Regions from separate parts of the Klebsiella sp. NPDC088457 genome, predicted to be linked through region 1. Evidence: predicted binding sites of a transcription regulator. Region 1 holds the regulator's gene; the other holds the start of a gene.
The links. Region 1 encodes CRP, which controls carbon source genes, mostly activating them, when cyclic AMP is high. Its sites were predicted from a motif close to ATGTGANNNNNNTCACAT; they were not measured.
Positions count from the first base shown of each region.

Region 1 (3,635 bases):
CCCTGGCACGATCTGGATCCCGAAACGCTGGATAACCTGATCGAAAGCTTTGTGTTGCGCGAAGGCACCGATTATGGTGAACATGAACGCTCGCTGGCGGATAAAGTCGCCGGCGTCAAACAACAATTGAGAAGCGGAGAAGCCGTGCTGGTGTGGTCAGAACTGCACGAGACGGTCAACATCATGCCCCGCAAGCAGTTTCACGGCTAAGGCGGCGCCACACCATCGTTTAATCTGGGAGTTGTTATGTCTGCCAAACATCCGGTGATTGCCGTCACAGGCTCCAGCGGCGCGGGAACCACGACCACCAGCCTCGCCTTTCGTAAAATCTTCGCGCAGCTGAACCTGCGCGCCGCCGAAGTAGAAGGCGATAGCTTTCATCGCTATACCCGCCCGGAAATGGACATGGCGATCCGCAAAGCGCGCGATCAGGGAAAGCACATCAGCTATTTCGGTCCGGAAGCGAACGACTTCAGCCTGCTCGAAAATACCTTTCTCGAATACGGGCGCAACGGCACCGGCCAGTCGCGGAAATATCTGCATACCTATGATGAAGCGGTGCCGTGGAATCAGGTGCCAGGTACGTTTACGCCATGGCAGCCGCTACCGGAACCTACCGATGTCCTGTTTTATGAGGGCCTGCACGGTGGCGTGGTAACGCCGCAGCACAACGTGGCACAGCATGTCGACCTGCTGGTCGGCGTAGTGCCGATCGTCAATCTGGAGTGGATTCAGAAGCTGATCCGCGATACCAGCGAACGCGGCCATTCCCGTGAAGCGGTGATGGACTCCGTGGTGCGTTCGATGGAAGACTATATCAACTTCATCACCCCGCAGTTCTCGCGTACCCATATCAACTTCCAGCGCGTCCCCACCGTCGATACTTCCAACCCGTTTGCGGCGAAAGGCATCCCGTCGCTGGATGAAAGCTTTGTGGTGATTCATTTCCGCAATCTGCAGGATATCGATTTCCCGTGGCTGTTAGCGATGCTGCAGGGGTCGTTTATCTCGCATATCAATACGCTGGTGGTGCCGGGCGGAAAGATGGGGCTGGCAATGGAGCTCATCATGGCGCCGCTGGTCGAACGGCTGATGGAAGGGAAGAAAATCAGTTAACCACGTTAAAAGACCCCGGGCGCCTGGCGCTAAGCGGGGTTTTCGTTCTTCACTCACGGCTCCCGGATAAGGCGTTTGCGCCGCTCTCCGGGAAAGGCTGCTTAGCCTTCCACCACTTCATAGGTGTGGGTGATATTCACCGTTTTTTGCAGCATCAGCGCCACCGAGCAGTATTTCTCCGCCGACAGGTCCACCGCACGAGCGACGGCCGCCTCTTTCAGCTCATTTCCGGTGACGATAAAATGCATGTTGATATGGGTAAACAGGCGCGGCGCCTCTTCCCGGCGTTCAGACGTCAGCTTCACTTCACAGTTGCTCACATTGTGACGCCCTTTCTGCAAAATCGACACGACATCGATCGCGCTGCATCCGCCCGCCGCCATCAGCACCATCTCCATCGGGCTTGGCGCTTTATCCCCGGAGTTGCCGTCCATCAGAACCTGGTGGCCTGACGCGGACTCTCCGATGAAGGTTAACCCTTCAACCCATTTCACACGAGCTTGCATAAAATTTAACTCCAAGGTTGCAATTTTCCTGACAGATTACGCGCACATAACAATTCTCGCAACGGAAGGCGACCTGCGTCATGCTGAAGCGAGACACCAGGAGACATGCGGCGAAAGCTATGCTAAAACAGTCGGGATGCTACAGTATTACATTGATGTACTGCATGTATGCAGAGGAGTTCACATTACAGGCTGAAGAAAACTCACCAGCCGTTTCCCAGGCATAGGGAAACAATACGATTGCATGCCCGGATGCCGTGTAGTGTCGGCACCCGGAGATAGCTTATAACAGAGGATAACCGCGCATGGTGCTTGGCAAACCGCAAACAGACCCTACCCTCGAATGGTTCTTGTCTCATTGCCATATTCATAAGTACCCATCTAAAAGCACGCTGATCCACCAGGGTGAAAAAGCAGAAACGTTGTACTACATCGTCAAAGGCTCTGTGGCTGTGCTCATCAAGGATGAAGAGGGTAAAGAGATGATCCTCTCTTACCTCAACCAGGGCGATTTCATCGGTGAATTAGGCTTGTTTGAAGAAGGCCAGGAGCGTAGCGCCTGGGTACGTGCGAAAACCGCATGTGAAGTGGCCGAAATCTCCTACAAAAAATTCCGTCAGCTGATCCAGGTAAACCCGGATATTCTGATGCGTCTGTCATCGCAGATGGCTCGTCGTCTGCAGGTAACCTCAGAAAAAGTGGGTAACCTCGCCTTCCTCGACGTTACCGGCCGTATCGCTCAGACGCTGCTGAACCTGGCGAAACAACCGGACGCCATGACCCACCCGGACGGGATGCAAATTAAAATTACCCGTCAGGAAATCGGTCAGATCGTGGGCTGTTCCCGTGAAACCGTTGGCCGTATTCTGAAGATGCTGGAAGATCAGAATCTGATCTCTGCGCACGGTAAAACCATCGTCGTTTACGGTACCCGTTAAGTCGATAAAACGGCGTGTTGTACCCACAATACGCCGTTTTTGTTTCCCCTCGATGTGGCGCAGGCTGATTTACCACCCGGAAGTCAACTATGCACTGCGGCAAACGCTGGTGCTGTGCTTGCCTGTCGCAATCGGACTCCTGCTCGGTCATTTACAACAGGGTCTGCTGTTCTCGCTGGTGCCTGCCTGTTGCAACGTCGCCGGTCTGGACACGCCGCATAAGCGCTTTTTTAAACGCCTGATCGTCGGCGGCTCCCTGTTTGCCGGCTGTAGTCTGGTCGTCCAGCTGCTGCTGCAGCAGGATATCCCGTTACCGTTAATTCTCAGCGGCCTGGCGCTACTCCTTGGCGTCACGGCAGAAATCAGCTCCCTGCACGCCAGACTCTTGCCCGCCTCGCTGATTGCCGCGATCTTCACTCTGAGCCTTGCCGGGAATATGCCTGTCTGGGAGCCGCTGCTGATCTATGCTCTCGGCACGTTGTGGTACGGCCTGTTTAACTGGTTTTGGTTCTGGCTTTGGCGCGAACAGCCGCTACGTGAATCGCTAAGCCTGCTCTATCGCGAGCTGGCCAACTACTGCGAAGCCAAATACAGCCTGTTGACTCAGCATATCGATCCGGCCACCTCGCTGCCGCCGCTGCTCATCCGCCAGCAGAAGGTCGTGGACCTGATCACCCAGTGCTATCAGCAGATGCATATGCTGGCGGCAAATCAACACAATGACCACAAACGCCTGCTGCGGGCGTTTCAGGTGGCGCTGGATCTTCAGGAACATATCTCCGTCAGCCTGCATCAGCCCGAAGAAGTACAAAAGCTGGTGGAACGCAGCCATGCGGAAGCGGTGATTCGCTGGAATGCGCAAACCGTTGCCGCCCGCCTGCGGGTGCTGGCGGATGACATCCTTTATCATCGTTATCCGCAGCGCTTTAATATGGACAAGCAAATCGGCGCGCTGGAGAAAATCGCCTCGCAGCATCCCGATAACCCGGTCGGGCAGTTCTGCGCCTGGCACTTTAGCCGTATCGCCCAGGTGCTAAGAACCCAGCGCCCGCTGTATGCCCGTAATCTGATGGCC
Region 1 is NZ_JBJDNH010000019.1:41,636-45,270, forward strand. Features, by position in the region: gene ACI2JR_RS13890 (YheU family protein) at 1-210, shown strand, start outside; gene ACI2JR_RS13895 (phosphoribulokinase) at 247-1,116, shown strand; gene ACI2JR_RS13900 (OsmC family protein) at 1,218-1,622, opposite strand; gene crp (cAMP-activated global transcriptional regulator CRP) at 1,928-2,560, shown strand; gene ACI2JR_RS13910 (YccS/YhfK family putative transporter) at 2,613-3,635, shown strand, end outside.

Region 2 (3,635 bases), on a different contig from region 1:
TAGAGGTAGTACATATGGGTCCCGGCGAAGACGCCGGAGGAGAGCAGACCAACAAAGATCGGAAACGACCAGTCGGCATACCAAAAACCTTTATTCTGTTCCATTTCGAGGCTCCTGTTATTTGCCGCTGAGCGAGCTGTGGATCAGATCCAGCCAGTTCGGCACGGTCAGATGGAAGGACTCCAGCGTCTTGATATCAAAGCCGCGGAAGAAGGCGCTCAGGACAAACAGCGCAACAATGGCGGACATCATCACTTTGGTGACGCGGTTCCAGCCGCTCTCTTCAACGCCCTTACCGATCAGAATGCCCAGCACCAGACCCGGCACGGCGTTACCCATAATCAGCTGCGCCGCGCCGCCGAAGATGGTGGCCCAGAAGCCCGACTTTTTACCGGCATCGATAGCCGCCAGCCAGAAGATAACCGGCATCACGGTATTCACCAGCAGGTTAGCCGCCGGGACCAGAACCTTCACCGCGGTGACCTGCAGCGCTTCCGGTACGGAAGAGGCGGTCAGGTTTAAGAAGGAGACCACCAGCATGCCGATGATGCCGCAGGCAATCGCCATCTTCTTCGGATCGTGCAGCGTTTCGCCGACGTTACGGTTTTTCAACATCAATGCCGCGGCGCCCCAGTTAGGGATAATGCGGTGATCGACGTCCTGGGTAAATGAACCTGCTGCAACGGAAGAAGCCCAGGCGTTAAAGAAGAAGCCCAGACCAAAGGAGAAGTGGGAAGCCGGATCGCCTTCGCAGGAATTCAGCTCGCCCAGGGTACGAAACGCCCCCATCCCCTGGGTGGTAGGCGCATGAAACATGCGTGCCGCTCCGGCGCCCACGCCGACGCCGACCAGGCCGCCGATAATGAGCGATTTTATTAAAATTATCAGGAACATAGTCTGACCCTATGGTGAAAATCAGGTGTGCGTGACGAAATCCACTTTATCGAGATTAATGGCGGTCACGTTGACGGTGACATCCAGCTCCACGCTGTAGGTCCGTCGTTCACGGCGCAAAAAGAAGAATAAGAACGCTTCTTTACGCACCGCTTCACGCGCATGAACAACCTTCACATCCTGTGGCTCAATACGCAGTAAGATATGCGGTGAGGTTTTCATCACCGCTGCCTGTACGTGATTCAGGGCGTCGGCGAAGGCCCGTGTTTTGCTCTCGCCTTTGCCCGTCACGCTCACCGTAGTGGTGAATTGCTCTTTCATGCTCAGGCGCCGTATTTCTTTTTCCAGGCTTCAACCAGGCGCTCGCCCAGCTCTTCTTTATCCATGAAGCCGAAACCCAGTACGTTGTAGCCTTCGTTGATGGCGGTCACGCCTTCGTCAACGGAGCGCATGCCATATTTCGCCTTGTAGCCGTGTTTGTTTTGCGCGGTGATGGCGCCAGCGCCGCCGCTGCCGCAGAAGGAGATACCAAAGCTGGCGTTTTCTGCTTTCATCACGTCGCCAAGTTTCATATCCGCGGCAACGCCCGGTACGACCACGGCATGCGCGCCGGCTTTTTCCGCGCCCGCGGCCACTTTTTGTCCTTTACCCAGACGGTCGCCAATCACTACGGTAATCTGTTCCATTTGCTACTCCTTACAGGTTGTCTTTTGCTACTTCGAAGTGGACGGACAGCAGCCAGGACTCTTCTTCTGGCAGGTTGCCGAACTGCGCAACCACTTCGCGGGCAAGCATCATTGAATCTTCTGAAATCTCTTCAAACAGGCTGGCGTCCACTTCCGGCAGCGGTTCGCCGCTAATCGACCGGTGGGCCATCGCCCGCACATGGGATGTCAGCATCTGTTCCTGGACGGCGTTGGGGATGATATTGCGACGGCTTAACAGTGCATAAACCTGCTGCAGCATCTTCTCAGCAAGCTGCTCAGTTTGCGTCGCCTGGTCCCCTACGTCGTTTGTTACCGCTCCGTTATTCACTTGTGTTACCCCGTTGATGTCTCTGGGGATAAAACTAGCGCCGGGGAGGAGGAGTTTGTAGCGAGTTGTTTTCCACTTCGAAGTGGAAAGGCGGACGGGCTGCGTGATCCAATGCACATAATTGCCGTGAAAATGGCATTTTCGGCGAAATTACGTGATGCACATCACAGGCCAATCGTGGTTTACGTGGGAAGAGCGGTGCGAATAACCGTAGAAGAAAAAAGGAAAAGTGTGATGTCAACGGGGTTTTATGACGGGAAACGAGCAGGAGGTATCGGCTGATACCTCCTGCAACGGGGTTTAACGGTACTTCTGATGGTAGGTGTTGCGGGTCGTTTTAAACGCTTCCGCGGCGGCCTGCGCCTCTTTCACTTTACCTTCATTCGCCAGCTTCAGCGCGCCGTCAATCTGGCCAATCAGGATATCCAGACCGTGGCGATAATCTTTCATTTCTGCGCTGTCGGCGGCTTTCCCTTCCAGCTTCGGCGGGGTCTCTTTCTGCGCATCCGCAGCGGCGGCGCGCATTTTGCTCAGGGCCGCTTTCAGCTCGCCCGCATCGGAGGTTTTCTGCACCACCTGCAGGTTTTCCGCGATGGTGTCCATATCCTCACCCAGTTCGGCGGCCAGCGCCGACGCGGAACCCATTGCAAGGGCGGAGACAGCCAACATTGCTAACAGTTTTTTACGCATTGCTCACTTCCTTTTTTATTATTTAAGCAAACGGGCGCCGCAGGAGCGCCCTTCTGTAAACGTTATTCGGCAAACTGCATCTTGAATAATGAAGGTATAACGGTGTTACTGTCCGGCGATTTTCATCTCAGGCAGCAGCACGGAGCCGCACTGAATATTGCTGCGCGTTTCGATATCGTCACCAACGGTCACGATATTACGCCACATCTCTTTCAGATTGCCTGCGATAGTGATTTCGCTTACCGGATACTGAATTTCGCCATTCTCAACCCAGAAGCCGGAAGCGCCGCGTGAGTAATCGCCGGTCACGCCACTGACACCCTGCCCCATCAGTTCGGTGACGACAAGCCCGGTGCCCATCTCTTTAAGCAACTTTTCAAAACTCAGGCCGCGGCCGTTAATCCGCCAGTTGTGGATGCCGCCCGCGTGACCGGTGCTCTTCATCCCCAGCTTGCGCGCAGAGTAGTTGGTCAGCAGCCACTGGGTCAGCACGCCGTCTTTAATGATGTCCCGACGTTCGGTACGCACGCCTTCGCTGTCGAACGGCGTTGAGGCCAGCCCTTTCAGCAGATGCGGATGCTCTTCGATGGTCAGCCAGTCCGGCAGGATCTGCTGGCCGAGTGAATCCAGCAGGAAGGTGGATTTGCGGTATACCGCGCCGCCGGCGATCGCCCCGACCAGGTGACCAAACAGCCCGGTCGCGACTTCGTTGGCAAAGATAACCGGTGCTTTCATCGTCGAGAGCTTACGCGGCGTCAGCCGTGACAGGGTGCGGCGGGCGCACTCGTCACCGACCCACTCCGGGGTGCGTAAATCTTCCAGCGCGCGGCCAATGGTGTACGCGTAGTCGCGCTCCATATCGCCGTTCTCTTCCGCGATCACGCAGCTGGAAAGGGAGTGGCGGGTGGAGCAGTAGCTCTGCAGCATACCGTGGCTATTGCCGAACACTTTGATGCCGTAGTGGCTGTTGAAGCTGCCGCCTTCGGTGTTGGTGATGCGTTTGTCGGCCTGCAGCG
Region 2 is NZ_JBJDNH010000031.1:67,053-70,687, forward strand. Features, by position in the region: gene ACI2JR_RS19115 (DUF4310 family protein) at 1-104, opposite strand, end outside; gene ACI2JR_RS19120 (DUF4311 domain-containing protein) at 118-894, opposite strand; gene ACI2JR_RS19125 (DUF4312 family protein) at 916-1,215, opposite strand; gene ACI2JR_RS19130 (SFCGS family glycine-rich protein) at 1,218-1,580, opposite strand; gene ACI2JR_RS19135 (glycine dehydrogenase) at 1,591-1,929, opposite strand; gene cybC (cytochrome b562) at 2,230-2,619, opposite strand; gene pmbA (metalloprotease PmbA) at 2,725-3,635, opposite strand, start outside.
Region 2: the regulator CRP is predicted to act here: its motif matches at 2,082-2,099, upstream of ACI2JR_RS19135 (glycine dehydrogenase).